Regions from separate parts of the Micrococcus sp. HMSC067E09 genome, predicted to be linked through region 1. Evidence: riboswitches for the same ligand, from Rfam matches in the RefSeq annotation. Region 1 holds a riboswitch; each other region holds the start of a gene.
What was found. A riboswitch is a leader RNA that binds a small molecule or an ion and turns the genes downstream of it on or off. The one in region 1 is predicted to bind S-adenosylmethionine.

Region 1 (9,834 bases):
CGAGCACGGCGGCAGAGAGCAGCACGCCGGTCACGCCGAGGGCGCGCGCGTGTGCGGAGCCGGTGGTGCTGCGTGCGGTCATCAGTGGGTCCCCTCCGGGCTCATGGCCGGTGCCGGGTGCAGTCAGGTCTGGATGCACGAGGGCCGGTCGGCCGCATGTCGAACGCCTGCAAGGACGATTCTAGCGGCTCACCGGCCCTTGTGACACTCCTGTGTCCATGCCCTGGGCGTGGTCTCATGCCCAGGTCAGCGCCCCGCCGGGCGGGGCGTCACGGCCTCAGAGGCGGGTGACGTTGGCGGCCTGCAGGCCCTTGTCGCCCTGGACGGTCTCGAACTCCACGCGGTCGTTCTCCTGGAGCTCCTTGAAGCCCTGCGCCTGGATGGCGGAGTAGTGCACGAAGACGTCGGCGGAGCCGTCCTCCGGAGCGATGAAGCCGAAGCCCTTCTCGGTGTTGAACCACTTGACGGTGCCCACGGTCATGGGGGTGTCCTTTCGCTGTGCCCGCCTGCGGTGCGCAGGCTGTCGGCGTCGGTGCCGTGCAGCGGGCTCGCGGCACGGGTGAAGCGGTGACACTGCACCGCGAAGACCAACGCCCCCTGGCCGTCAGGCCCGGGTACTGCAAGAAGACGGGTAAACAGGGAGAACTGCTTCTTGCCCATCGTCTCACGTTTCCCGACGACGGCGGTACACCGGCCGCTGTCCTCCCGGCCCTGTCGCAGGGAGGGGGACGGGCGGATGACGCGGGGCGGCCGTCGTCGTGCCTCCCGCCGCCGGCGGGCGGAGGCGATCCGGGCGGATCAGGCGAGCGGGCGCAACCCGGTGAAGGCGTTGTGGTGCAGGGCTGCCGGGGCGTGGACGTCCGTGTGGTCGGCGAAGCCCAGGACCTCCATCAGGACCACTGTGTGGTCGCCGGCGTCCACCTCGGCGTGCAGGCGGGTCTCCAACCACAGCGAGGAGCCCTCGAGCAACGGGGTGCCCCGGCCGGTGCGGTGCAGCTCCAGCCCGGCGAGGCGGTCTCCGGTGCGGGAGGCCAGCTGACGGCACAAGTGGTGCTGCTCCTCGGCGAGCAGGGAGACGCCGAGGGTGTCCGCGTTCCGCAGACGCGTCCACGTGCGGGAGGACTTCTGCGCGGAGAAGGACACCAGCGCAGGCTCCCAGGAGATCCCCACGGCGAAGGAGGAGGACACCATCACCTCGTCCACACCGTCCGACCGGCCGGTGACGGCCACCGCGCCGGTGGGGAACGCGCCGAGTCCTCGGCGCAGGTTCAGGGGTGTGATGTCCTCGTCCCACCGCGGATGCGCGGCGGTGGCGGGGGAGAGCAGTGCGGTGGTGGTCATGCGTCGGATCCCTTCGGAACGGACGCGGCCCTGCGGTGCAGGCGGGCGGACCGACGTGTCCGCAGAGACGCTGTACTTGCCCAACCGGGGTGCCGGAGGGCCGAATCCTCACCTGGAGCACCCCACTGCAGCGTTGAGAGGGTTGCCGTCCCGCCGGCCAGGGCCGTGAATGGCGGGAACTCGTGATTCTGGGCTCCACGGTAGGAGCGGGCACGCCGGGGCGTCAAAGGTGTCGACCCTGTGAACGACACGCGAGGTCACACCGATGCCGTCGCCGTGCCGAGCAGCGGCGAAACGACGGTTTTCCTGCGCCGTAGTCTCGGCGGAGCACTGCCAGAATGTGATGCTTGACACATCTAGGGCGGCTGGGTCAGGATGACGCTACTCGAGAGAGGGGGGGGAGCTCGAGACCGCAACCCGCGGCCCCACGGCCGGTTCACCTGAAAGGGGTCGGATCATGTGGATGGACATCAAGAAGAAGCTGTCGGCGGTATCGGCAGGGGTCGTTGTGGCAGCTGCGCTGACGGCAGCCCCGGGAGCGGGGGCGGTGACCTCATCCCCGGAGGGGGGTGTCATCTCGCCGAACGCCGACTGTGCAGAGGAGAGTTGGACGACTGTCAATGTGACCTCGAATACCTTCAAGAAGTCCCATTCGGCTTATTCCTCTGTGTCTGGGGCGCCCGGCGTGACCCTCTCCATCGCGACTGGACGAACGTTTGCCGTCAGCGGGGACATTACGGGCGAGGTGTCAGGTGATGTTCGTGCAATCCTCGCGGGTGTTTCGGCCAAGGTAGGCACCCGAGTGGGTGTCACCTATTCCTCCACCAATACGATCAGTGGAGCGTGGAAGGTGCCGGCTAGCTATAAGAACGGTGGCAAGCTCGTGATTGGTGCCAAGCGGGCTAAGGGAACTTGGAAGCGCCAGATGCTGACCAGGAACTGCAAGGTAGTGACCGTGCGTAGCGGGTCGTTCACCACTCCATGGCAGCAGTTCCACTTTCAGCACTACCGTCTCTGACCCAGGGGAAGTGCTCCGGCGTCGAACTCGAAAGGTTCGGCGCCAGAGCACTCCCGTTTCGTTCACTCATGACAAGAAGGTCAATCATGTCCTCCTTCCCCCTCCTGCGATCTACTCGTTGCGCCTCGGTTATCGTCGCGGCGATTCTCTTCGGTACAGCCATGACAGGATGCTCCTCCGCCTCGGACAACAAGACGTCCAGTTCGGGGGAATCCAGTGTTGCAGCGTCATCGAGTGACCCGGCACACGCGTCCGCATCTTCTGCGGAGTCCACGGCCGCTTCCGGCGCGGGCTCGTCAGGCTCGGACGCTGAGGAGGCGCTTCCGGCCGCTCTCTTCGAGAAGGACGGGATGACGTTGGTCGAGTACTCACGCCAGCATCCGGATGCCGGCTACCTCGACCCGGCGACGGAGTCTGTGCTCGAGGAAGCGGTCGGGACCGGTTCGCAGGAGATCACCGTGGATGCACAGAAGGGTGCGGTTCTGCGGGTCATCCTGCTCTGCCCCTCGGACGCGACGGGTAAGACGGATATTCACACCTCTCGGGAAGGCGAGGACGAGAAGACGTGGATGGCCGGCTCGGAGGGTGCGTGCGGTGACTGGTCTGCGGCGACGGCTCCCGTGCCAGAGGCCGGACCCATGACCTTCACGGTCACGGTGGACAACGATTCCCCGTTCCGGGTCGTCCTGACTGCACTCTCCGAATGACGCAGCCTCGGAGAAGGGGCGCGGCGGGACGTGAATCCCCGGGAGAAGCGTCTCGCCGCACCGCTCCCGCCTGGCCGGCTCTGCCGAGCGTTCGCATGCTCCGGCTGGTGGCCGGTGCCCTTGCCCTGACACTTGTCGTGGGCCTCACCGTCCAGGCGCAGGCCACACAGCGGCTCCGGGACCTTGTCGATCGCAGCTGGCGCGGTACCTACGACCTCGTCGTCTCCGCCCCCGGTGCCGCCCCGAGCTCTGAAGCGCTCTCCGCTCCGCTGGACACGGCCGCGTGGACGAGCTCGGCCGACCGCCTCAGCACCGCCGACCTCGACCGCATCCGCGCGGTGTCCGGCGTCGAGGTCGCCGCCCCGCTCGGCGACCTCGGCGTGCGCAGCGTGGCCAACCAGGATGCCGTGATGATCGGGTACCCGGCGGACGGCAGCGTGGAGGGTCCCCGCGCGTTCGACCTGGAGGCCCGTGTCCACACCGACGACGGCCTCGGCCACCGTCCCGTGCTCGGTATGGACACCACGCTCATCGGTTATTTCTCCGACGATGGCCCGATCGAGGACGCCCGGCCGCTGCTGGAGGACCAGGCTGTCTGCGATCCAGCTCCTCCTGAGCCCGGCCCCTGCACGGACGTCGAACTCCCCACGCTCGCCCTCGGACCCCGCGGACGCACACCCGAGCCTGCGCAGCGTGAGGTCCCCGCCGGCACCTACTGGGCCGCCCCGTGGGCGGAACCCGACCCGCAGGGCAACCGGATGGTGGTGGTGGACGCCGCGGCGGAGGCGACGTTGCTGGACCTCGGCGGCAACACGGCCGCCGCGGACGCGTTCCGTGTGCTCGCCCAGTCCTCGCCTGCCGGGTCGCTCTCCGCAGTGGTCGACCGTCTCTCGGGCGCAGCAACCGAGGAGGCACGTGCGCTCGTCGAGGCGAAGGACCGGCTCCCCGCCCACCTGCAGATCCTCGCGGACACCACCGGTCGCTCCGCGGAGTCCCTGAGCGCGGTCCCCGTGCTCGCCACGAGCGTCGGCTCGGCGCCCTTGTCCCTGGAGGTGCGCGCCAAGCCCTACCGCGAACCGGCCACCCGCCTGCGCATCGAGCAGGCTCCGGTGGACCCACGGGACCCCACCGGTCCGCGCGGCATGCTCGGCCTGCCCACCTGGGAGCTGCCCACGGGCGGTCTGGCGACGCAGGAGGACGTCTCCACCTCCGACGTCTCGGGGCGGTTCGGCGGCCTCGGCCTCGGGGTCACCGTCATCCCCGTGCCCGGGCTGACCACGGTCCAGGACCCGGTCCTGAGCTATGACTCACCTCGTCTGTCTCTGGTACAGGAGACGCGCACCCTCACCCGGCCGACGACGGCGGACGGGAACCTGGCCGAGGCCGCCGGCGTGGAGACCGCCTCTGGGACGCTCCCCGGCCGGCCCGAGGTCGCCGTCGCCCGGGCCCTGCCGGCGTCCACGTCCCGCGAGTCCGCCTACTACGCGGCCACCGACGACGGGCGTCGCTTCGGCACGGGCGACGCCCCGCTGCTGGTCAGCGTGGGCACCCTCGTCCCCGAACCGGACACGGACCTGGCGGGGATCGCCCCGCTGCTCACGGATGTGGAGCTGCCCACGACCCTCGTCGCGGACCCGGACGGCACCCCGCGCGAGGTGCGTCTGCAGCCTGCCTCCACCGGCTTCGGCCTGGCCAACCAGATGCCCGCCGCCTATGTCGACGCGGCCTCGGCCGCCACCCTCGGGCTGGAACGGCCCTTCAGCACCGTGCGGGTCCGGGTGGCCGATGTGGGGGAGGACCTCACACCGGAGAACCTCGCCACGATCGACGCAGTGGCCCAGCAGCTGAAGGACGCCGGATTCGCGGTGACCACCGTGGCCGCCTCCAGCCTCTCGCCCCGGCAATTCCAGGTGGTGTCCTACCGGTTCGACTCCACCGACGGCGAAGCCCACACCGGCCCGCTGGGCACCGTGCGCCAGCTCGGCCCGGAGCTGGCCGCCTCCCAGCGGGTCTCGGCGGCGGTCGGGTCCGCGGGGACCGCGCAGGCCATGACGGTGACCGCGCTGCTGACCGGCCTGGCAGGCCTGTGCATCCTGGCGGCGGCCCGGCCGCGACGCCGTCGGGCCGGTGTGCTGGCTCTCCAGGGCTGGACGCGCGGGGCCACGGTGAGACGCCACCTGAAGGAGGATGCTCCTACGCTCATGGTGCTCGCCCTCACCCTCGCCGCGCTCACCGCGGCCGGGGCCACGACCGCACGCATCGGGGTCGAACCCCCGCTGGTGGCCGTGGGCCTCGGGGCGACGGCGGTGCTCGCCGCCGCCATCGTGACCACGGCGGTGACCGCCGCCCGTCCCACGACCGCCGACACCCGGGAGCACGCCACCCGGTCGACGGGTCCGGCCCGGCCGGCCCGCACGGCAGCCGCGCTGCTGACCCGGTGGACAGCCCGCACATGGCCGCGCCTGCTCACCGGCGCCGCCTACCGGGCGGCCGTCGCGGTGGGGGCGGGGCTGCTGGTCGCCGTCGTCCTGCAGGCCCGCCGCGAGGCTGGCACCTCCCTGCTGGCCGGGGCCGCCGTGGCGCAGGACCTGCCGTTCCGGCTGGCGTTGGGGGCGCTGGCCGCCGTCGTGGGGATGATCCTGCTGGTGCAGCTGCATCGCGTGGAGGGGGACACCGTCCGTGCTGAGGCTATCGTGCTGCTGCTGGCGGGCTGGTCCCGGGCCAAGCTGATGGTCAGGCACCTGCCCACTCTGGCCGTCGAGGCGGCCGTGGCAGGCCTGGTGGCAGGGCTCGTGCTGGTTCTGCTCACCCCGGCGGTGGACCTGCCGCCGGTGGTGGGAGCGGCCGGTCTCGGACTGCTCCTCACCCTCCTGATCACCCTGTTCACCCGGCGAGCCCAGCTCGCCCGTGCCTGGAAGGGGCAGCCCGCATGACCGCGATCGCGCCCGTTCTCACCCTCGACCGCGTGCAGGTCGGGTACCGCAGTCCGGACGGCGGCACCCGCGTGCTCATCGAGGGGTTGGATCTCTCGCTCCACCCCGGGGAGATCGTGGGGCTGTGGGGGCGTTCGGGCACCGGGAAGTCCTCCCTCATCCGCCATCTTGCCGGGCTGACGATCCCGTTGGCGGGCCGGATCCGCTACCGCAGTCCCGACGGCGGGCTGGACGGGGACCTCGGCGGGTTCGCCGCGGAGGCCCTGGCACGGTACCGGCGTGAACACCTGGGGTACGTGGACCAGTCCTGCGAGCTGATCGGGGAGTTGTCCGCGCTGGACAACGCGGCCATCTGGGTCCACGGCGGGCCTGTCGCCGGCTCGCCCCGGGACGCACTGGACACGGTCCGGACCCAGCTGGAACGCCTTGGCCTGGGGCACCGGCTCGGCGCACCCGCCTCCCGGCTCTCCGGCGGCGAAGCCCAGCGGGTGGCGATCGTTCGGGCACTGGCCAAGCACCCGCACCTGGTCGTGGCCGATGAACCCACCGGGCACCTCGACGCCACCACGGCCCGCGAGGTCATCGCCCTGCTGCGCGAGCACGCGCAGGCTGGGTCCGCGATCCTCGTGGCCAGCCACGACCCGCTCGTCCACGCTACGGTGGACCGGGCCGTCCGGGTCGGTGAGGACTGACTCGCCCTCAGCGCCGGCCCCGCAGCCGGTCGATCTCGCGGCGCTCCTTCTTGGTGGGCCGCCCGGCGCCGCGCTCGCGCACGGGCACGGCGAGCAGCTCGCGGGGGATCGGCGGTGGCGAGTGGTCGATGTACTGCCGCTGCGCCACCGGGGCGCCCACGCGCTTGGAGATCAGCCCGGTGACCTGCAGGATGCGCTCGCGGTGGTCTTTGCGCAGGCGCACCGTGTCCCCGACCGCCAGGGTGTGCGCCGCCTTGACGGGCTCCCCATTGACGCGCACGTGTCCGCCCCGCACCGCAGCGGTGGCGGCCGAGCGGGTCTTGTACATGCGGACCGCCCACAGCCAGGCGTCCAGACGGACGGCGCTCACCAGTCAGCTCCGGCGGATCCGCATGGCGGCGCCGTGGCCCTCCAGGCCCTCGTCATGGGCCAGGGCGCTGACACCGTCGATCAGCTCCTCCAGGCCCTGCGCGTCGTAGCGGATGAGCTGCTGCAGACGCAGGAACGTCACGGTGTTCAGACCGGAGGAGAAACGAGCGGTGCCGGAGGTCGGCAGCACGTGGTTGGACCCGGCGGAGTAGTCGCCCAGCGGCACCGGGGTGTGCGGGCCCACGAAGATCGCGCCGGCATGGGTGACCCGGCGGGCCACCTGCTCCGGGTTGCGGGTGTGCACCTCCAGGTGCTCGGCGGCGTAGGCGTCCGCCACCTGCACCGCATGGTCCATGTCCCGCACCAGCAGGACGCCGGACTGCGGGCCGGTCAGGGCGGTGCGGATCTGCTCGGCCAGCGGTAGCCGCGGGGCCTGGCGCTCCACCTCCGCCAGCACGTCCCGGACGAGCTCCTCGGAGTCCGTGATGAGCACCGAGGCGGCCAGCGGGTCATGCTCGGACTGGCTGATCAGGTCCGCGGCCACCCATGCGGCCTGCGCCGTGCCGTCGGCGATCACCGCGATCTCGGACGGGCCGGCCTCGGCATCCACGCCGATCCTGCCCAGCAGCGCACGCTTGGCCGCGGCCACATAGACGTTGCCCGGCCCCGTGACCATGGCGACGGGCGCGCAGACCTGCGTGCCGTCGTCGTCCTTCACACCCAGGGCGAGCATCGCGACGGCCTGGGCCCCGCCGGCGGCGTAGACCTCGTCCACGCCCAGCAGGGCGCAGGCGGCCAGGACGGTGGGGTGCGGCAGGCCGCCGTGCTCGCGCTGCGGCGGGGAGGCCACGGCCAGGCCCTGCACACCGGCGGCCTGGGCCGGCACCACGTTCATCACCACCGACGACGGGTAGACGGCCCGGCCTCCGGGCACGTAGAGCCCCACGCGGTCCACCGGCACCCAGCGGTTCTCCACGATCGCGCCGTCGGCCAGCTCGACCTCCGTGCCGGAGGGCACCTGCGCGGCGTGGACCTTCCGGGCGCGGCGGATGGACTCCTCCAGTGCGGCGCGGACCTCCGGGGCCAGTGTCTGGAGGGCCTGCTCGATCGCCTCGGCCGGCACGCGCAGGGCTGGGGCACGCACGCCGTCGAAGCGCTCGCCGAGCTCCAGCACGGCCGAGGCTCCGCCGGTCCGGACCTGCTCGATGATCGGCAGGACCGCGGAGACGGTCGAGGACACGTCCACCTCGGCGCGGGGCACCACGGCGTCCAGATCAGTGTCTGCGGCGGCGTCGCGCAGGTCGGTGACGGAGAGCATCGGTGAACCTCCAGGATGGTCGGTCTCGTCCGGCCGGCCGATCGGCTGGAAGCCCTCGCTCCCCGCAGTGCCGGCCACCGGTGTCCAGCCTCCATTCTGCGCTCTCCCGTGAACCGTCCGGGGCCAGGTGTCAGACTGGTGACATGCCTGTAGCCGCCGCGCCGATGCCCCTGTTCCTCTCCGGCCTGTTCTCCGCGACACAGCAGGACGGCGTGCCGGAGGAGGTGCAGCAGGGTGCCGACGCCACCGTCCGCGTCCTCGGGCTGGAGCTGGCCACGCTGCTCGGTGTGTGCGGGGCCTTCGTGCTCGGCTGGGCGCTCGTCTTCCTCGGCTTCCTGGTGGTCCAGGCCGTGCTGTTCAAGAGGCGGGCGCTGGCCGGGCGTCTGCGCCGGCTGCGGCACCCGCTGGGGCTGGCGCTCGGCTTCAGCATGTCCCGCGTGGCCCTGGTGACCATGGCGAAGGCCCCGGCACGGGAGGCGGCGTGGTTCCCCTTCGTGTCCTTCCTGCTGCTCGCCGCCTTCGTCGGCTGCCTGGCCTGGGCCGCCGTCCGCGCGGTGAACGTGGTGGAGGAGCAGGTCCTGGACCGCTACCGCGAGGCCGGCGTCAACGACCGCCGCGAGCGCAAGGTCCGCACCCAGACCGTGCTGATCCGGCGCATCCTGCAGGCGGTGATCGTGGTGGTGGCCGTGGCAGTCGTCCTGCTGACCATCCCGGCGGTCCGCTCGCTCGGCGCCGGCCTGCTGGCCTCGGCCGGCCTCATCTCCGTGATCGCAGCCCTGGCGGTGCAGTCCACCCTGACGAACGTGTTCGCCGGCGTGCAGCTGGCCTTCACCGACTCGGTCCGCGTGGGGGACGTGGTCACCATGGACACCACCTTCGGCACCGTGGAGGACATCACCCTGTCCAACGTGGTCCTCAAGCTCTGGGACGGCCGACGCATGGTCTATCCCTCCAGCCAGTTCACCACCCAGCCGTTCGAGAACTGGACCCGCGTGGGCTCGGCCGTCTCCGGCACCGTGGAGATGGACGTGGACTGGCGGGTGCCCATGGAGGACCTGCGCGAGCGCCTCAAGGAGCTGCTCGCCTCCACCGACCTCTGGGACGGCCGCGAGGCCTCCATGCAGGTCACGGATGCCGTCGGCGGCATGGTCCGCATCCGTGCCGTGGTCTCCGCCCGCACCTCCGGCGACCTCTGGGACCTGCGCTGCCTGGTCCGCGAGGACCTGGTGAACTTCATCCGCCACGACCACCCGGAGGCCATCCACGCCCAGCGCCTCGGTGTGCTCGAGACCCCGTTCCGCCCGGGCGGTCTGCCCGACGACGGCGGCACCGCCTCCGCCTCGGGCCTCCCCTCGTGTGCGGGGTCGGCTCCGGCCTCGTCCGGAGCGGCTCCGGAGGGCGGCTTGCCTGCTTCCGAGGGGCGGGGAGGCGCAGGCAGGGCCGGTGCAGGCAGGGC
Region 2 (9,834 bases), on a different contig from region 1:
GGCTCCGCCGCCCTGCGCAAGACCCTCTTCGACAACGCGGCCCTGTTCCGCCGTCGCATGACCGAGGAGGGCTTCGAGCTGCTCGACGGCGAGCACGCCATCGTCCCCGTGATGTTCGGCGACGCGGCGCTGGCCGCGCGCGTGGCCGACGCCATGCTGGACCAGGGCGTCTACGTCACCGCCTTCTCCTACCCGGTGGTCCCGAAGGGCGCCGCCCGCATCCGCGTGCAGCTCTCCGCCGCCCACTCCGAGGAGGACGTGGAGAACGCCGTGCAGGCCTTCGTGAAGGCCCGCGCCGCCGTGCAGGGCTGATCGACCCGAGACGACGCCGAGGCTCGGCCCGAGGCGACGCTCAGGAGACGGGCCCGGACCACCGGCTCACCGGCTGGGGTCCGGGCCCCTCCCGTATCGTCAGCGGGCGCTTTCGTTCGTGAAAGTGTCGAGACCGGCCGCGGTCCGGGCCCCTCCCATATCGTCAGCGAAAACGCCTGGGAAGCGGAGCGGACTGCGCGCGGCGGCGCCGGTTCTGCGAGCGACAGCGCGAGGGGCTCAGAACGCGGTCATCGCCCGCTCGATGCGCGGCAGGACCTTCCGCAGCAGCTTGTCCCAGCGCAGCGGCCGGCCGGTGAGCTCCTGCCGTGCGCGGGCGTCGTCCAGCGCCTCGAGTGCCGCGTTGCCGAGCCACACACGGGCCCGGCCGGCCTCGTCCGTGTCCCGGGCGATCTCGTCGATGAGGTCCTGGCCGTGCCAGATCGCCAGGTCCGCGACGTTCCGTGCCGGGTCTCCGGCATGCGCCAGGTCCCAGTCGAGGATGCCCGCGAGCCTCCACACGACCGCGTCGCCCTCGCCGGGGACGGGCACCCAGCGCAGGTTGTGGCCGGCCAGGTCCCCGTGGACCAGCCGCGGCGCCACGGCGGGCTCGGAGAACCAGGTGCGGACCGTCGTCGCGATGACCTCCACCGCCTCCTGCCAGGACTGCGGCAGGGCTCCGGCATGCTCGGCCGGCAACGCCGCCGGCAGCGCCCGCAGTGCCTGGATGCGCTCGTCCGTCCACGGTCCGCGGAAGGCCCACGCCGGGCCGAGCCCTGCGGCCACATCCCCATCCGTGACGTCCACGGCGTCCAGGGCGTCCACGATCCCGCGCAGCACTGCCGGGTCGCCCTCGTGCACCGGATGCGGCTGGCCGGGCAGGTAGGGCTGCAGCACCGCCGCGGTCAGCGGCACGCCCTCAGCCGTCTCGGCGTGCCACACCTCGGACAGCGGCGCCGGCACGGAGAACGGCAGGCCCCGTGCGGCCAGCGCCTGCAGCAGGCCCATGCGACGAGGAAGGTGGAAGGCCGGGGAGTCGTCCGGCGCCCAGCAGGTGCCGGGGGCGGCACCGGCCTCCGCCATCCGCGTCATGCGCAGCACGGCCACGTCGTCCAGGACGAGCACCCGGTGGAACTGGCCGGACTCCTCCACACGTCCGGCATCCCAGCGCGCTCCGGTCAGCCGCTCGGCGGTCTGGGCGTCCACGTGGGGCAGCAGCCGCTCGGCGCAGGTGCGCGCGAGCCCGATCTCTGAGGGAAGCGGATCCGACGCCATGACTGACACCGTACCCCCGGCGGACGGACCTACACTGCGCACGTGAGCACCTCCGGAACCACCCCCCAGGCCAGTCAGGGCCCGACGACGGCACGCTCCTCCGGCGCGCTGCCCGCCCCTTCGGCGCGCACCGTCCGCTGGGAGGTCGCGATCGTCCTCGGCCTGTCCCTGGGCAAGTCCGCGGTCTACGCCGTGGTGCAGCTGCTGGACAAGATGACCCAGGGGCCGCTGCGGGACCAGACGACCGTCCTCAACCCGGTCCTGAACAACCGATGGGTCTTCGACCTCACCTACCAGCTGCTGAACATCGGCTTCGCCCTCGTCCCGGTGGCCCTCGTGCTCCACCTGGTCCGGCTGCACGGCCGCAACCCGTTCCGCGCGTTCGGCCTGGACTTCCGCCGCCCGTGGGCGGACCTCGGCTGGGGCGCCCTGCTGTTCCTCGTGATGGGTCTGGGCACCCTGGCCGTCTACGCCGGCGGCCGCGCCCTCGGCGCCACCACGGCGATCGTCGGCTCCGCCATGGACGACACCTGGTACGCCGTGCCCGTGCTGGTCCTGTCCGCCCTGCGCCATGCGCTGGTGGAGGAGATCATCGTGGTCGCCTGGATGGTGGACCGGCTGTCCTATCTGCAGCAGCTGCGCTCCTGTGGCCTGGCGGGGGAGCAGGCTCCGGAGCTGCCGGCCCCGCGCACCACGGACACCGGTGCCTTCCTGCCGGTCCGCGTCACCGCGATCGTGATCGGGCTCGCCGTGCTCCGTGCCGGCTACCACCTGTACCAGGGCATCGGCCCCGGACTGGGCAACGCGGCGATGGGCGTCGTCTTCGTGCTGTTCTACCTGCGCTGGCGCCGCGTCATGCCGCTGGTCGTCGCCCACCTGCTGCTGGACGTCACCGGGTTCGTCGCCGCCCCGCTGCTGGCCCAGCTGGGCTGGTTCGGCACCTGACCGTCCCCGCCCGAGGCCCGGTCCGATGCCCAGTCCAACGTCCGGTCCGTCCCCGTCCGACGCCAACTGGTGAGGACACACCCTCATCGCCCGCGCAGGAGGGGTGCCAGACGGTGTGTCCTCACCAGTAGACAAGTAGGCCAGCAGACCAGTAGGCGAAGCGCGCCGGGGAGGCCGCCAGGAAGAGCGTCGGGGGCCGTCAGGAAGAGCGCCGGGGGAGGCCGTCGGGAACAGCGCCGGGGTGGCCGTCGGGAACAGCGCCGGGGTGGCCGTCGGGAACAGCGTCGGGGGGCCGCCAGGACGAGCGCCGGGGGTGAGGGAGCCGTCAGAGGGTGACGGTGCCCCGGGGGGTCTCGAACCGTACGGTCAGCAGGCCGGGGGTGCCCGAGGGCGCGGCGTACTCGATGGTGAGGTCCTCGACCTTCTGGGACGGATCGTCCAGGCCCAGCCAGGAGCGGACGCGCTCGCGGGAGCCGGCCAGGGTGAGCGAGGAGATCGAGGCCTGCGCCGGGGCCGCCAGGGAGGGGTGGAGGTCCTCGGTGCCCTCGTCCCAGCAGACGAGGTACGGGACCTGCGGGTCCGCGATCAGGCCCTTGATGCCGATCTGCTTCCAGGTCAGCTCGCGGCCGTCCGGGAACTTGCGGTTGCCGGGCACGGCGGAGCGGCCGAGGCGCTCTTCGAAGGCGGAGAGGTCGTCTGTGGCCACGACCCAGCCCATCCAGCCGCCGCCCTGCTCGGAGCGGGAGCGCACGGCCTGGCCGAACGGGGCGTTCGCCGCTGCCGGGTGGTCCAGGACCTCCACGACCTCCAGGTACTGGCCGTGGGCCATGGGGAACAGGGCGTTGCGGGTGCCGAACCGAGGGTGCACGCCGCCCTTCACGCGCTCCACGCCGAGGGCGTCGGAAACCCGTTCCACGGTGGCGTCGAGGCCCTCGGGGCCGGCGGCGTAGGACACATGGTCCAGGCGGATGGTGCTCACGAAGATCGTCCTCTCGTCGGCCCAGGGGATGTCAGCCGGGCTGTCGTGAGGCTCAGGCTAGCCCTGTGTGACGAAGGACATGAAATCGTGACGAGCCGGTGTGCGGTCGGTGTGTCCCCGATGCCACACTGGCGTCACGGTCACGAGAGCCAGCACCAGTGCCCCGGCATTCTGGCCGGCAACCCTCCCCACCGCGGCGGGGTGCCCCGGGTGACGACCAGGCCGGCCCCAGACCGGGGCCCGGCAAGCGCGGTCGTGTCATGCGCCCGCTCCCGCACGGGCGTGCCAGAGCCCCGGACCTGCTCAAGGTCCACGGCAGTCCGAGGTGCGGGGGCATGGCCGACCCTGACAGCCCCAGGAGTCCGCCATGACCACCCAGAACAGCGCCCCTGAGACGAGCGCCTCCGCGAACGCCGAGACCCCCGCCGCCGAGGCCTGGGGCTTCGAGACCCGTCAGATCCACGCCGGCGCCGAGCAGCCCCACGCCCACGGCGCCACCGCTCTGCCGATCGTGCAGACCACGTCCTTCGACTTCCCCAGCTCCCAGGTGGCCGCGGACCGCTTCGCGCTGGCGGACCTGGACCCGCTGTACACGCGGATCGGCAACCCCACCCAGCAGGCGGTGGAGGAGAAGATCGCCGCGCTCGAGGGCGGCGTGGGTGCGCTGCTGCTGTCCTCCGGGCAGTCAGCCACCACGTTCGCGATCCTCAACGTCGCCGGCGCCGGGGACCACGTGGTGGTCTCCACCTCGCTCTACGGCGGCACACAGAACCTCTTCAAGCACACCCTGGCCAAGGTCGGGGTCCGGACCACCTTCGTGCAGGACCCGGACGACCTGGAGCAGTGGCGGGCCGCCGTCCGCCCGGAGACCAAGGCGTTCTTCGGCGAGTCCCTCGGCAACCCGCGCGGGGACGTGCTGGACGTCGCCGGTGTCTCCGCCGTCGCCCACGAGGCCGGTGTCCCGCTGATCGTGGACAACACCCTGGCCTCGCCGTACCTGTTCCGGCCGATCGAGCACGGTGCGGACGTGGTCACCCACTCGGCCACCAAGTACCTCGGCGGCCACGCCGCAGCCATGGCCGGCGTGATCGTGGACGCCGGCACCTTCGACTACGGCAGGTACCCCGAGCGCTTCGGCGGCTTCACCGAGCCGGACGAGTCCTACCACGGCCTCGTCTACGCTCGGGACCTCGGCGCCGACGGCGCCTTCGGCGTGAACCTCTCCTACATCCTCAAGGCCCGCGTGCAGCTGCTCCGTGACTACGGATCGGCGATCTCCCCGTTCAACGCCTTCCTGGTGAACCTCGGCCTGGAGACCCTGTCCCTGCGCATGGAGCGCCACGTGGCCAACTCCCGCCGGGTCGTCGAGTACCTGGAAGGCCACGGGCAGGTGGAGGCCGTGGTCCATCCCGAGCACGCCTCGAGCCGGTGGAACGCCCGTGCGAAGGAGCTGTTCCCGCGCGGCGCGGGTGCGATCGTCTCCTTCGAGATCGCCGGCGGCCGCGAGGCCGGCGCGGCCTTCGTGGACGCTTTGACCCTGCACCACCATGTGGCGAACGTGGGCGACGTCCGCTCGCTGGTGATCCACCCGGCCTCCACCACCCATTCCCAGCTCACCGAGGACGAACAGCGCGCCACCGGCGTCACCCCGGGCCTGGTCCGCCTCTCCGTGGGCCTGGAGTCGATCGAGGACATCCTCGCGGACCTTGAGACCGGCTTCGCCGCCGCCTCCGGCGCCGTGAGGCACGACGACGGCCCGGCCGCCTCCGCAGGGGAGGCCCGGTGACCGCGGTGGACGTCAGGGGCACCCGCACCGATCTGCCCGCCGGCGGGTTCCACCGGCTCTGCGTCGGGCCGCTGGACACGGAGACCGGCGGCCACCTGCCGGCAGTGGAGCTCGCCTATGAGACGTGGGGCACGCTGAACGCCGAGGGCACCAACGCCGTGCTGGTCCTCCACGCCCTCACGGGAGACGCCCACGTGGCCGCCCACCGCCAGGACCCGAGCACCGGCTGGTGGGATGAGCTCGTCGGTCCCGGCCGCGCCGTGGACACGGACCGCTGGTTCGTGGTGGCGCCGAACATGGTGGGCGGCTGCTCCGGTTCCACCGGCCCGGCGAGCCCGGCCCCGGACGGACGTCCGTGGGGCTCGCGGTTCCCGTTCATCACCCTGCGCGATGCGGTGGAGGCGGAGGCACGGCTGGCCGACCACCTCGGCATCGCCCGCTGGCATGCCGCGATCGGCGGGTCGATGGGCGGCGCCCGGGCCCTGGAGTGGGCCGTGAGCAGGCCGGACCGTGTGGCGGGCGTGGGGGTGCTGGCGTCGACCGCGCACTCGAGTGCCGAGCAGATCGCCTTCGCCCAGTCCCAGGCACAGGCCATCCGCCTCGACCCGCAGTTCCGGGGCGGTGACTACTACGGAGGTCCGCAGCCCGAGGCCGGCCTCGGCATCGCCCGGCGCATCGCCCACATCACCTACCGCAGCGCCGAGGAGCTGGCCGTGAGGTTCGGGCGCCGCCACCAGGGTGAGGAGGATCCCTTCGGCACGGCGGCAGGAGAGCGTCTGGGCCGGTACCAGGTGGAGTCCTACCTGGACCATCAGGCCTCCAAGCTGGTCGGCCGGTTCGACGCGAACGCCTACCTGACCCTCACCGAGGCCCTCATGAGCCATGACGTCAGCCGTGGCCGTGGGGGCGTGGCCGAGGCGCTGCGGCGGTTCACAGGCCGGGCCTTCGTGGCCGCCGTGGAGACCGACCGGCTCTACCTGCCCGCCGAGTCCCACGAACTGGCCGCGCTGCTGCCGGCCCGGCCGCAGGTGCACATGATCGACTCACCGCTCGGGCATGACGGCTTCCTCGTCCACTACGGGCAGGTCGCCGAGCAACTCCGGCAGGACCTGGCCCTCTGAGCCGACGGCGGCCCGGACGCACCCCTTGTGCGTCCGGGCCGTCGTCGGGGCGGCGGGTTCTCAGCCCTCGTTGTAGTCCGAGCCGTGCGGCATGTCCGCGCCGAACAGGGGAGCGGCGTCGGGGCGCTTGGCGCTGCGGCCGTCTCCGGAGGAGACGCCCTTGATGCGGCGGATGACCCACGGCACCAGGTGGGTGCGCGCCCACACGACGTCCTCGGCCCGCGCGTGGCGCCAGTTCCGCGGCGGCAGCGGCTTGGGCACGAACGGCTCCAGGTCGTGCTCCACGTTCAGCGTCTCCAGGACCATCGCCGCGATCGTGTGATGTCCGGTGGGGGAGAAGTGCAGGCGGTCCTCGGCCCACATCTCCGGGCGGGAGAGGACCTTCAGGGACCACATGTCCGGGACCAGGCAGTCGTGGCGGGCGGCGATGGTGCGGACGTTCTCGTTGTAGATGGCCACCTTGCCGCGGATGCGGCCGAGCACCGGGGTCTCCTTCACGTCCGTGGCGTTGAAGAGGAGGATGGTGGCCCCGGAGGCGGACAGCCGCTCGACCGCGGTGTCCAGCCGGACGGCCACCTCGTCCGGGTCCGCCCGGCGAAGGATGTCATTGCCGCCGGCGCAGATGCTGACCAGGTCCGGCTGCAGCTCGAGGGCGGGGTCGATCTGGTCCGCTGCGATCTGGTCCAGGAGCTTGCCGCGCACTGCAAGGTTGGCGTAGGCGAAGCGCTCGTCGTCCGGGGTGAGGCGGGCGAGTTCTTCGGCCACGCGGTCGGCCCAGCCGCGGTGGTAGCCCGGCTTCTCGGCCACCGGGTCGCCGATGCCCTCGGTGAACGAGTCGCCCAGGGCCACGTAGCGGCGCCACGGATGCGTGGTGGGCGAGGCGGCAGGGGAGGCGTCGTCGGGACGGGAGGCTGTGGAGGAGTCTGGGTGCGGAGTCGTCACAACAGTGCATTCTGGACCCCAAAGGGCATGTGGAACAAGGAATCGGAGCGGGATGCTCCACTTCGGTTGCTCCGCATACGCTGGACGCCATGACTTCCACCACCGAGTTCACCGTCCGCTGGTCCCACCCTGAGGGGGAGCGCACCGATCACCTGCTGGTGATGCTGCACGGCTTCGGCGCGGACGAGAACGACCTGTTCGGCCTGGCCCGCGAGTTCCCGGAGCGTCTCACCGTGGCCTCCGTGCGCGCGCCGCTGCAGATCCCGATGGGCGGCTTCGCCTGGTTCCCGCTGTCCCAGGACCCGGTGACCGGGGAGATCGGTTCGGACGCCCCGTCCGTGCGCGCCGCCGTTGAATCACTGCAGGCCTGGGTGGAGTCCGTCCGCGCAGACTTCCGGTCCGTGACCCTGCTCGGCTTCTCCCAGGGCATGGCGATGGCCATGTCCCTGCTGCGCCTGGACCCGGCCGCCTACGCCTGCACCGTGGGCCTGTCCGGCTTCGTCGCCGACCCGGACCGCGCCGAGCCCGAGCTCGCCACCCTCTTCGACCGGGACGACGAGGTCGCCCGCGTCCGGCCGAAGGTCTTCTGGGGTCGCGGCCAGGAGGACCCGATCATCTCCGAGGCCCGCGTGGAGGCCACCCACGGCTGGCTCAACGAACATGTGGACATGACGAAGATCGTCTACGCCGGCCTCGGCCACGCCGTCCACCCGCAGGAGCTCACCCACGTGGTGCAGTACCTGGACCAGGTGGTGCCGGGGAGGGGCTGACTCAGCCTCACGGCGCCTCGATCACGATCGACTCGCCGTTGAACTCCACCACGTCTCCGTCGTGCAGCTGCGCGCCGCGCTGGGTGCGGACCTCGCCGTTCACGGTCACCATGCCGTCCTGGATCACGTCGCGGGCCATGGCGCCGTCCTCCACGAGGGAGGCGAGCTTGAGGGCCTGGCCGAGGCGGATGGTCTCGTCACGGATGGGCAGGGGCTGTGCGTCGGAAGCCATGAGGCCCATTGTCCCCGGTAGGCTTGCCCTCACGCGAGTCGTGCGCGTCCTTCGGCCATGCCCGGACGCCGCCGGCCCGCCGCCCATCGCCCCGCCGCCGTGTGCGGGGCGCCCCACACCCAGGACGGAAGTGACATTCACCCATGGCTGCCAAGTCCCCGCTGGACAACGTCATCAACCTCGCCAAGCGCCGAGGCTTCGTGTTCCAGGCCGGTGAGATCTACGGCGGTTCCCGCTCGGCCTGGGACTACGGGCCGCTCGGCGTGGAGCTGAAGGAGAACATCAAGAACGAGTGGTGGAAGACCTTCGTGCGCTCCCGCGCGGACATGGTCGGCCTGGACTCGTCCATCATCCTGCCCCGCGATGTGTGGAAGGCCTCCGGCCACGTGGACACCTTCACCGACCCGCTGGTGGAGTGCACCTCCTGCCACAGGCGCCACCGCCAGGACCACCTGGAGGAGGCCTTCGAGGCGAAGAAGGGCCGCATGCCCGAGTCCATGGCGGAAGTGGTGTGCCCGGACTGCGGCACCCGCGGCGAGTTCACCGAGCCCCAGCTGTTCTCCGGCCTGATGAAGACCTTCCTCGGCCCCGTGGACAACGAGGAAGGCCTGCACTACATGCGCCCGGAGACGGCGCAGGGCATCTTCGTGAACTTCCTCAACGTGGTGAACGCCGCCCGCAAGAAGCCTCCGTTCGGCATCGGCCAGATCGGCAAGGCGTTCCGCAACGAGATCACCCCGGGCAACTTCATCTTCCGCACCCGCGAGTTCGAGCAGATGGAGATCGAGTACTTCGTGCCGCCGGCCCAGGCGCAGGAGCACTTCGACCGCTGGGTGGACCAGTGCTGGAACTGGTTCGTGGACCTCGGGATCAACCCGGACAACCTCCGCAGGTTCGACGTCCCCGCCGAGGAGCGCGCGCACTACTCGGACGGCACCATCGACCTGGAGTACCGCTTCGGCTTCGGCGGCGGCGAGGGCTGGGGCGAGCTCATGGGCGTGGCCAACCGCACGGACTACGACCTGTCCCAGCACACCGAGCACTCGGGCACGAAGATGCAGTACTTCGACCAGGCCGCCAACGAGCACTACACCCCGTACGTGATCGAGCCGTCCTTCGGCCTGACCCGCGCCATGATGGCGTTCCTCGTGGACGCCTACGCGGAGGACGAGGCCCCGAACACCAAGGGCGGCGTGGACGTGCGCACCGTGCTGAAGCTGGACCCGCGCCTGGCCCCGGTCAAGGCCGCCGTGCTCCCGCTGTCCAAGAAGCCCGAGCTGCAGCCCGCCACCCAGTCCCTCGCGGCGGAGCTGCGCGGCCTGTGGAACGTCGAGGACGACGACGCCGGGGCCATCGGCCGCCGCTACCGCCGCCAGGACGAGATCGGCACCCCGTACTGCATCACCGTGGACTTCGACACCCTCGAGGACCAGGCCGTCACCATCCGCGAGCGGGACACCATGGCCCAGGAGCGC
Region 3 (9,834 bases), on a different contig from region 1:
GCATTGCGCCAGTGGCGGTCCAGCTGCAGGACGGTGGACGTCGACGACGCCCCGAGGGTGTCGAAGATGTGCGTGCAGACATCGAGCACGAACTGCGGCACCACGGCCTGGGCACGGTAGGCGGCGATCATGGCGTCGTCCCAGGCGGAGGCGAGGCGGCCGTCGTCGTGGTTCCCGTCCGCCTCCAGGCCGGCGGCGACGTCCATGGCCCGGCCCACCACGCGGACCATCTCCTCGGCGGCCGAGACCTGCCCGCCCATGCGCCCGACGATCTCCAGCAGCTGCGGGTCCTCCTGCGGGCGCTCGGCGGTGCCGGTGTTGAAGGTGCGGCGGCGCCGGCGCAGCAGCTCCACGCCCTCGGCGAGCGCGGCCCGGGCGACGCCCACCTGCAGCGCCAGCAGGGACGCCTCCTCCAGCACCGGGACCGGGCCGTGGGGGCGCGGGATCTCCAGCAGGTCCTCGGCGGCGGCGCCGTCCAGCAGCACCGAGCCGGTGGCGGTCATGCGCTGGCCGAAGCCGTCCCAGTCGTCCTTGATGCGCACCCGTGGCTGGCGGACGCGGACCACGGCCACGGCACGCTCGGGCTCCCGGACCACGCCGCCGGCGCGCTTGGAGTTGCGGCGGGACACCAGGTCCGCACCCTCCATGCCGACCGTGACGATGGTCCACGTGGCGAAGGCGGTGCCCGTGGCGTAGTACTTCTCACCCGTGACCACCCAGGTGCCGCCCTCGTCCTTCGTGGCGGTGGTGGCGGCCTTCCCCGGGGCGGCGCCGGAGCGCTCGGCGAGCGCGGAGCCGCCCCACTCTCCGGAGGCCAGACGCTTGAGCCAGCGGCGTCGGGTCCTCGCAGGCTGGTCGTCCACGGCGGCCACGAACACCAGGTGCGAGCGCCACAGATGGGCGGTGTTCACGTCCTGGGCGGCCAGGTCCATGAGCAGGCGCAGCACGTCCTCGTGCCCTGCCCCCTCGCCGCCGGCCTCCGCGGGGACGGAGACCATCCCGAGCCCGGCCTCCCGCAGCTGCTGCTGCACCGCGAACGGCAGGTGCCGGCCGGCCTCACGCGCCCGGTCGCCCTTCCCCACCGCGGCGAAGAGGTCGGCGAAGCGGTCGGCGAGGTCGGTGTAGGTGCTGCTCATGGCATCCATGCTGACACGACGACGGCCGCTCGGGCGGGGTGCGCACCGTGCGTCTCACGGTGCGCACCGAAAGCCCCTCCCCTCGATCCGTTCCGGAGCGCTTCTGGCGTGCTCCGGAACGGATCGAGCACCCCGGATTCGCGGGTCCCCGAGAAGACAGCGCCCTCGATCCGAAGGAGAGTACGCGGCGCGGTCTCCGCTTCGGATCGAAGGCGCTGGGTCCGAAGGCGCTGGGTCCTAGGGTCTCGGTGTCGGCGTCCCACGGCAGGGGCAGGTAGGGGTGCTGAAGACGGTGGTGACGTCGCGCAGGGTGATCATGAAGCGACCTCCTTGACGGTGGGGTCGGTGCCATGGCGGAACCCTGCCCCGCGGTGATCCTCGGGAAGCCGGGGGCCGGCACCGGTGAGGTTCTCCCGCAGGGTGCGGCCGGCAGCAGGCTCGGCGAGCACACCACGGCGGCGCAGCTCCGGAGTGACCAGGTCGGCGAACCGCTCGAGGTCGGCCGGGCGGACCGCGGCGCAGACGTTGAACCCGTCCACCCCGGTCTCGGCCTGCCAGCGCTGCAGTTCGTCCGCCACGGTCTGCGGCGAACCCACGATCACCGGGCCGCGGCCGCCGATGCTCACGAACTCCGCGACCTGCCGCACCGTCCACTCACGGTCCGGGGACTGGGTGGTGAAGGCCGCCAGGGCCGTCCGCGAGGTCTCGTTCTCCACATGCTCCAGCGGGGCGTCCGGGTCCAGGCCGGACAGGTCCACGCCCGTCCAGCCGCCGAAGAGCGCGAGCGCCCCCTCGACATCCACGTACCGGCGGTAGTCCTCGAGCCGCTGCCGGGCCTGCTCGTCCGTCTCGTCCGCCACCACCGTGACCATGGCGAACACCTGGATGGCGTCCGCGGGCCGTCCGGCCTCGGCGAGCTCGGCGCGGGTCTGCTCCAGGAACCGGCGCACATGCGATGTAGTGGGGCCGATGTAGAAGACGGCCTCGGCGTGCTCCTGGGCGAAGCGCCGTCCGCGCGGGGATCCGCCGGCCTGGAACAGGAACGGGGTGCCCTGCGGGCCGGGGTGGGCAAGGGCGACGCCGGGGAGCTTCACGTGAGGGCCGTCGGCCCCGGCCGGGTGGACCCTGGCGGGGTCGGCGAAGACGCCGGCGTCCGCGTCCGCGAGGATCGCGCCGGGCTCCACGGATCCCTCGAACTGGCGGTAGACCGCGTCCAGGTACTCGTCGGCGCGGTCGTAGCGCTCGTCGTGTGGGATCTGCTCCTGGAGGCCGAGGTTCCGCGCGGCGGAGTCCTGGTAGCTGGTGACGATGTTCCAGCCGATCCGGCCGTGCGTGAAGTGGTCCAGCGACGCCAGGGTGCGGGCCAGCAGATAGGGCTGCTCGTAGGTGACCGAGGCGGTGACGCCGAAGCCCACCCGGTCCGTCGCCGCGGCCATGGCGGAGACCGCGGTGAACGGGTCCAGCAGCGGCCACTGCACGCCGCCGCGGACGGTGGCCTCCACGCCTGCGCCGTAGACGTCGTAGAGGCCGAGGATGTCCGCGAGGAAGATCGCGGAGAAGCCGCCGTCCTCCGCCGTGCGGGCGAGGTCGGCCCAGTAGGAGAGCCTGTCGAACTCCGCGATGCGGGAGTCCGGGTGGCGCCACAGCCCCGGAGACTGATGTACCGGTGTCATCATCTCGAAGGCGCAGAGGCGGAACGGGGCCGGGTCCTGCGGCGTTGTCCGTGCGTCGACGGTCATCGGGCCTCCTGGATCACGAGGGTGTCGGTGGGGTCTGTCAGGGCGTCCGGCGCGGCAGCAGTCCCCCGCCCCGCGCTGCCGGGCACGGAGCGCTCGGAGGCCTCGGAGCCCTCGGCCGCATCCGGAGCGGCGACGGCGGGACGCAGAAGGTCGACGTCGTCGGCACCGCGGGGATCCCTGGCGAACGCCGAGGCCACCAGGGACAGCACGGCCAGCAGGGTGAGGTAGCCGGCGATGAGCCACGGGGTGCCTCCGCCGGCCCGGAAGAGCAGGGACGCGATGAACGGGGCGAAGCCGCCGCCGACCACGGTGCCGAGCTGGTACCCCAGATTCACCCCGGAGTAGCGCACCTTCACCGGGAACTGCTCGGCGAACCAGGCGGCCTGGGGGCCGTAGACGGAGTCGTGGGCGATGTTGATGACGAGCACCACCACCAGCGGCAGCAGGGACAGCGTCCCTGCCTCGACCACGAAGAACAGCACCCAGCCGGCCACAGCGGTCAGGGCATAGCCGAACTGCGAGACCCTGCGACGGCCGTACCGGTCTGACAGCGCTCCCCAGAACGGGGTGGAGATCAGGCCGATCGCGGAGGCGACCATGGTCGCCTGGAGCAGAACGGCGCTGTCCAGGCCCTTCAGGACGAGGTAGCTCACCAGGTAGGTGGTCACCAGGTAGTAGAGCCCGTTCTGCCCCAGCCGCAGGCCCGCGGTCACCGGGACCGGCCGGGTGTGGTGACGCAGCAGCTCCACCACCGGGGCGCTGCTGACGCCGTCGCTCTCGCGAAGCCGGCGGAACTCCTCGGCGTCCTCCACGCCCAGACGGATGAACAAGCCGACCACCACGAGAACAGCCGAGGCGAGGAAGGGGATGCGCCAGCCGACGGCGGCGAACTGCTCTTCCGTGGTCAGTGAGGTGGTCGCGGCGAAGGCTCCGGTGGCCAGGAGCATCCCGGCCGAGGAGCCGACCTGCGTGAAGGACCCGAAGAACCCTCGCCGTCCGGCCGGGGCGTGCTCCACGGCCGTCAGGGCGGCGCCGCCCCACTCCATGCCCGCGGACAACCCTTGCAGACAGCGCAGCACCACAAGCCCTGCCACGGCCCACCAGCCCACCTGGTCGAAGGTCGGCAGCAGGCCGATGCCCACCGAGGCCAGGCCCATGAGCACGAGGGAGATCACGAGGAGGGACTTGCGTCCCACTCGGTCCCCGAAGTGGCCGGCGAGGATACCGCCGAGCGGCCGGACGACCACGCCCACCGCGAGGGTGGCGAACGAGGCGATGGAGCCGGCCAGCGGCGAGGAGCCGGGGAAGAACTGGACGTTGAAGACCAGGGCGGCGGCGAGGCCGTAGAGGTAGAAGTCGTACCACTCGATGGTGGTGCCGATGAAGGAGCCGGACACGGCCCGCAGGCGGGTGCGGCGGGCCTGCTGGACGGTTGCGGTGCTCATCGTGCCCCTCCCTTCGGCGCAGTGCCCACCGCCGGGCCGGCCTCGGCCCCGGACGCCGACGGGGCGCCGCCCTGCTCGGAGTGCTTCGGCGCGCCGGCGGCGTCGCCGATGGCGTTCAGCCCCTCGGGCAGGGTGCCGTTGACGAACCAGTCGCCCACAGAGCGGGCGCGGAACGGGATGGGGTTGTGGGTGGCCACGGTCTGGGCGTTGCGCCAGAACCGGTCGAGGGCCTTGCCGGAGCGGGTGTTGGAGGCGCCGCCGGCGTGGAACAGCTCGGAGGCGGCACGGATCGCGGCCTCGGGGACGGTCACCTGGGCCTGTTCCACGGCCAGCTCGGCCGCGTAGACCTCCAGGGCCAGGTCCTCGCCCTCGGCGGCGGCGTCGACCGCGGCGATGGCCGCGTCCAGGGCGTCGGCGGCGTGCAGCACGGCGGCGGTCACGGAGAAGGCGGTGGCGGCGATCCGTCCGACGGCCTCCTGGATCAGCGGGTCCTCGCGGTAGAGCGCGCCGGAGCCGGTGTTGAAGGTGCGGGTGCGGGCGCGCACCAGTTCGGCGGCGGTGTCCCGGGCGCCGGTGGCGATGCCGGCCAGGACCGCCAGCAGGAACTGCTGGAAGTAGGCGGCCTCGATCACGGCCTCGGCCGTGCCGGCCTGACGGTCGAAGAGGTCGGCGCCGTCCACGGGGACGGACGTGAACACGGCGGTGCCGGTGGCGGTGAGGCGCTGCCCGAAGCCGTCCCAGTCGTCGTAGAGCTCGACGCCCTCGTGATCGACGGGCACCACGGCGAAGCAGCGGCCCGGCGTCGTCCTGCCGTCCTCGTCCGTGATGGCCGCGGAGACCCGGGTGTGGGTGGAGAACAGGGACGCGGTGGCGTAGCCCTTGCGCCCGGTGAGGACCGCGCCGCCGCCCGGACGGGGCTCGAGCCGGGTGTTGAGGGTGCCCAGTGCGTTGCCCGAGGTCTCCGTGGACGCGTTGCCCACGGTGGCTCCCTCGAGGATCAACCGGTACCAGCGCTCCTGCTGGGCGGACGATTTGTGGCGCAGGGACTCCAGGAACCCGTAGTGGGAGCGGTACTGGTGGGCCACGTTCGAGTCGGCGGCCGCCAGCTCCACCAGCAGGGCGGTCAGCGTCCGCACGCTCACCTCCGGTCCCCCGTGGGACCGGGGAACGCGCAGGGTGGCGAAGCCGGCGGCGTTGAGCTCGCGGATCTGCTCGTACGGCAGGGTGCGGTTCACGTCCCGCTCGGCGGCGCCGGCGGCGATGCGCTCGAAGATCGGGGCGAACCGCTGCCGCAGTCGAGCGAGGTCGTCGGTGTCCGGGACGTCCGGGGTGACGGCCAGCGGCGGACGGGTGGGGACCGCGTTCACGGTCGGGTCGTGGGGTGCGGTGAGGGGCGCGGACATGCGCGGGCTCCTTTCCATCGGTCCCGGCGGTAGCACCGTCCCGACCCTGCCGGACAGGGATGAGGGGGTTGCTGCGGCGTCGTCGATCCGGATCTCTCGGCCGCTCTGGATGGGTCGGCCACAGCACAGCACGGCCCCGCCCGGCCACGGAAGGCAGCCGCCCCACGTCCGTCATGGACACCCTCGCCGGACGGGCGTCGCCCGTCGGCGCCGCCCAGATGACCTGGCGCAACGCGTCCGCGCCCACCAGCCGGACCGGCACCGCGTCTGTGGCACACCGCGGGCCTACCGTGGACGCGCACACCATCCGGAGCGGCACCAGAGACCTGGCTCTTCGACGCCGCAGCAACCCGGGTCCGCCTCCCCGCGGGCTGCGGGTGCTCCCGCCAGGACCGATGGAAGGAGACACCCCATGCCCGTGTCCGCAGCCGGCACCGCCGCGGCCGTCGCCGAGACGGCCCTCCCCGCGCCGGATCCCGTCCGCGGCCCGAACGACGGCGTCCCCGCCGCCGCCCTGGCCACGCTGCCCGGTCCGCTGCCGCAGTCCCTGGTGGACGCAGCGGACCCGGACGTCCACCCGGGACGGCCCGCGGGACGGGCCCATGGAGGTCGGGGCGACGGCGCCGTCGTCGCCGAATCCGACCGACTCGCCCTCTGGGAGGCGGTGGGCCGCCGGCTGACCTGGGACACGGACTTCACCCAGGTGACGGACACGGTCCCCACGGACGCGGCCGCCGGGGCCGCCCCGCAGATCCGCTGGTACGCGGACGGGCGGCTCAACGTGGCGTACAACTGCGTGGACCGGCACGTGGAGGCCGGGCGTGGGGAGAAGGTGGCGCTGTACTTCGAGGGCGAGCCCGGGGACCGCCGCGCCGTCACCTACGCGCAGCTGCAGCGCGAGGTCGCCCGGGCCGCGAACGCCCTCGAAGAGCTGGGCATCGAGGCGGGCGACCGCGTCGTCGTGTACCTGCCCGTGCTCGTGGAGACGATCGTCATCACGCTGGCGTGCGCGCGGATCGGCGCCGTGCATTCGCTCGTGTTCGGCGGGTTCTCGGCGGAGGCGCTGCGGTTCCGCGTCGAGGACACGGGCGCCAAGCTGCTCGTCACCACGGACGGCCAGTTCCGCCGCGGCACGGCCGTGCCGGTGAAGGCCAACGCGGACGAGGCCGTGTCCGGGGACAACGCGATCGAGCACGTCCTCGTCCTGGACCGCACCGGCCACCGGGACATCCCGTGGACCGAGGGCCGGGACCTGTGGTGGCACGACGTCGTGGACCGCCAGCCGGACGTCCACACCCGGCGCGCCTTCGACGCAGAGCACCCGCTGTTCATCATGTACACCTCCGGCACCACGGGGCAGCCGAAGGGGCTCGTGCACACCTCGGGCGGGTACCTCGCCGCGGCCTCGTGGACGCACGACTTCCTGTTCTCCCACCCGGACCCGGCGCGGCGCGACGACGACGTCCACTGGTGCACTGCGGACCTGGCCTGGGTCACCGCCCACACCTATGAGATCTACGGGCCGCTGAGCAACGGCGTCACCCAGGTCATCTACGAGGGCGTGCCGAACGCCCCGCACCCGGGCCGGCACTTCGAGGTCATCCAGCGCTACGGGGTGACCAGCTACTACACGGCTCCCACACTGATCCGATCGCTGATGGGCTGGCACCCGGACGGCGTGCCCGCGGAGTACGACCTGTCCTCGATCCGCCTGATCGGCACCGTCGGCGAGGCTGTGAACCCGGAGGCCTGGGTGTGGGCGCGCACGCAGATCGGCCGGGACGCGCTGGACCGGCTGGACGGTCGGGCCGCCGCGGCGGGTAAGGCGCCGGTGCCCCGCGACGGCTCCGTCGGCGTGCCGATGGTGGACACCTGGTGGCAGTCCGAGACCGGCTCCACCGTGCTCTCCCCGCGCCCGACCGACACCGTCTTCAAGCCCGGCTGCGGGTCCCGCCCGCTGCCGGGTGTGGACGTGGACGTGGTGGACGACGACGGCACCTCAGTCGGCGCCCACCTGCAGGGGAAGATCGTGGTCACCCGGACCTCCCCGTCCATGGCCCGCACCGTATGGGGGAACCCGCAGCGGTTCTACGACTCCTACTGGGCCGACTACGCGCGGCAGGGCTGGTTCCTCGCCGGGGACGGCGCCAAGCGGGACGATGACTCGGACGTATGGATCCTCGGGCGCATCGACGACGTCATCAACGTCTCCGGGCACCGACTGTCCACCATCGAGATCGAGTCGGCGCTGGTGGCACACCCGGAGGTGATCGAGGCCGGGGTGTGCCCGGTCCCGGATCCGAAGACCGGGCATGCGGCGGTGGCCTTCGTGGTGGCGCACGAGCGGTTCGCCGTGGCCGGCCGCCCGGAGGAGACCACGGAGCAGGCCGAGCAACTGCGGCGGCACGTGGCGCGGGTGATCGGCCCGGTGGCGAAGCCGGCGCACGTGGTGTTCGTGCCGGACGTGCCGAAGACCCGGTCCGGCAAGATCATGCGGAGACTGCTCACGCAGCTGTTCACCGGTGACGCCCTCGGGGACACCACGAGCCTGCAGAACGAGCCGTGCGTGGCGGAGATCGAGAAGGCGGTCGCCGCCCGCCGGTGAGCTTCTGACGACTCCCGCCCCCGCCCCCCAGACGTTTTCACTCGCGAAACGGGAGGCGTCGCCTCCCGTTTCGCGAGCGAAAACGAGTGGGGAGTCCGGCGGGGAGCCGGAGGCAGGCGCCGGGGGCATCCGGCCTCCCCTCACGGCTGGGTGTCAGGGGTTCATGAGATCAGACTGGTCGACGACCTCGTCCTCTGCCGGCGCCTCCGGAGCCTCCACCTCGTTCCAGTCGGTGAACGTCACGACGGCTTCCTGGCCGCCGTCCTCGGTCTTCGTGCCCTCCACCCGGAACAGCGTGTTGTCATCACGGTCCACGTAGTAGACGTCCCCGGCGTCCTCGCTCTCAAGGAGATCCTCGGGGATCACGTACTTGTCGTACTTCTCACCGTCGATCTCGACCTCTTCGGCCTCGATGTCGTGGCCGTCGAAGTGATCGCTCTTCGGCATGTCCTCCACCATCTGGTCCACCAGGGAGGACATCGCGAACTCGCCCATGCCCTCGGCCTCCGAGGCGGACATCTTGAGCCACTTGTCGCCGAGCATCTCGGTGAAGGCATTGTCCTCGCCGTCGGACTTCACCTTCAGGTACGCGTCCCCGTCCAGCCTCATGACCTCCATGTTCACGGGGTCTCCGCCCATGGGGATGTTCATGGTGCCCTTCATGTGGGAGTCGTCCGTGGCGCCGGCCAGGTCGACGGTGCCCGTGCTGTCGTCCTCCTCACCGGTGGCCTCCATGTTGATACGCAGGCTCTCGGCCTCCTCGAAGTTCTTGCGAACCTCCGGCCAGGCCTCATCCAGGGTGGGCGTGGAGCCGCAGGCGGTGAGCAGCAGGCCACCGGCGGCGAACATGCCAACGGCGATGGACACACGGTTCTTCATGGTCGGTCCCCTCGTCAATGATCGTGGAGGAAGGCCGGACGCCCGCCTCCGAACTCTATGTTCCCCCATAGAATCACAACGGATTCCACCCGCGTCCACCCCTGACGAACGTGGACCGGCACCGTGGCCGGACGCCTCAACCCTTCCCCGGCCAGACGCCCCCACCCCTCCCCGCAGCGTCTTCGCTAGTGAAGTGGGAGGCGCCCCCTTCCCGTTTCGCGAGCGAAAACGCCAGGGGTGGGCGGAGGGGGGGGGAAACGCCAGGGGTGGGCGGAGCGGAGAAACGCCAGGGATGGGGGCGTGAGACCAGGGATGGGGGACGGGAGAACGGGGCAGCGGGTCAGTCGTCGTCGAAGATCTTGCCGATCGGCTCGCGCTTCTCCGCCTGGAACGCCTCCTCCGCACGGCCGTGGGCCCAGTATGCGGAGACGGACAGTTGCCTGCGGTCCAGCCCACGCACGTCGGTCAGGTGCCTCCGGGCCCGCTTCACCTGCTCGCGCTCACCGTGGACGAACGCCTGCACGCGGCCCGGCCCGAACTCGAGCTCCTCGAGCGCGTCCACCCAGAGCGCGGTCTGCGGGCTGAAGTCCCCGCCGCGGTGCAGCCAGCGGACCTGGACTCCCTCCG

Region 2: another riboswitch for S-adenosylmethionine. It lies ahead of HMPREF2863_RS06380 (O-acetylhomoserine aminocarboxypropyltransferase/cysteine synthase family protein); the one in region 1 lies ahead of HMPREF2863_RS10705 (flavin reductase family protein).
Region 3: another riboswitch for S-adenosylmethionine. It lies ahead of HMPREF2863_RS00390 (acyl-CoA dehydrogenase family protein); the one in region 1 lies ahead of HMPREF2863_RS10705 (flavin reductase family protein).

What each region holds. Positions count from the first base shown of each region.
Region 1 is NZ_KV809453.1:79,526-89,359, forward strand. It holds gene HMPREF2863_RS10695 (hypothetical protein) at 1-82, opposite strand, end outside; gene HMPREF2863_RS10700 (cold-shock protein) at 278-481, opposite strand; gene HMPREF2863_RS11920 (hypothetical protein) at 478-660, opposite strand; gene HMPREF2863_RS10705 (flavin reductase family protein) at 799-1,341, opposite strand; SAM riboswitch class IV at 1,409-1,529, opposite strand; gene HMPREF2863_RS11630 (hypothetical protein) at 1,805-2,359, shown strand; gene HMPREF2863_RS10710 (hypothetical protein) at 2,710-3,066, shown strand; gene HMPREF2863_RS10715 (hypothetical protein) at 3,162-5,999, shown strand; gene HMPREF2863_RS10720 (ABC transporter ATP-binding protein) at 5,996-6,691, shown strand; gene HMPREF2863_RS10725 (RNA-binding S4 domain-containing protein) at 6,699-7,061, opposite strand; gene hisD (histidinol dehydrogenase) at 7,065-8,378, opposite strand; gene HMPREF2863_RS12225 (mechanosensitive ion channel domain-containing protein) at 8,522-9,834, shown strand, end outside.
Region 2 is NZ_KV809438.1:209,925-219,758, forward strand. It holds gene HMPREF2863_RS06360 (glycine C-acetyltransferase) at 1-312, shown strand, start outside; gene HMPREF2863_RS06365 (phosphotransferase family protein) at 550-1,584, opposite strand; gene HMPREF2863_RS06370 (CPBP family intramembrane glutamic endopeptidase) at 1,627-2,529, shown strand; gene HMPREF2863_RS06375 (VOC family protein) at 2,855-3,508, opposite strand; SAM riboswitch class IV at 3,647-3,764, shown strand; gene HMPREF2863_RS06380 (O-acetylhomoserine aminocarboxypropyltransferase/cysteine synthase family protein) at 3,876-5,294, shown strand; gene HMPREF2863_RS06385 (homoserine O-acetyltransferase MetX) at 5,291-6,415, shown strand; gene HMPREF2863_RS06390 (SGNH/GDSL hydrolase family protein) at 6,476-7,357, opposite strand; gene HMPREF2863_RS06395 (alpha/beta hydrolase) at 7,447-8,127, shown strand; gene HMPREF2863_RS06400 (RNA-binding S4 domain-containing protein) at 8,135-8,368, opposite strand; gene HMPREF2863_RS06405 (glycine--tRNA ligase) at 8,503-9,834, shown strand, end outside.
Region 3 is NZ_KV809405.1:40,703-50,536, reverse strand. It holds gene HMPREF2863_RS00405 (acyl-CoA dehydrogenase family protein) at 1-1,136, opposite strand, end outside; gene HMPREF2863_RS00400 (LLM class flavin-dependent oxidoreductase) at 1,451-2,875, opposite strand; gene HMPREF2863_RS00395 (MFS transporter) at 2,872-4,320, opposite strand; gene HMPREF2863_RS00390 (acyl-CoA dehydrogenase family protein) at 4,317-5,723, opposite strand; SAM riboswitch class I at 5,735-5,839, opposite strand; gene HMPREF2863_RS00385 (AMP-binding protein) at 6,136-8,328, shown strand; gene HMPREF2863_RS00380 (hypothetical protein) at 8,482-9,207, opposite strand; gene HMPREF2863_RS00375 (siderophore-interacting protein) at 9,548-9,834, opposite strand, start outside.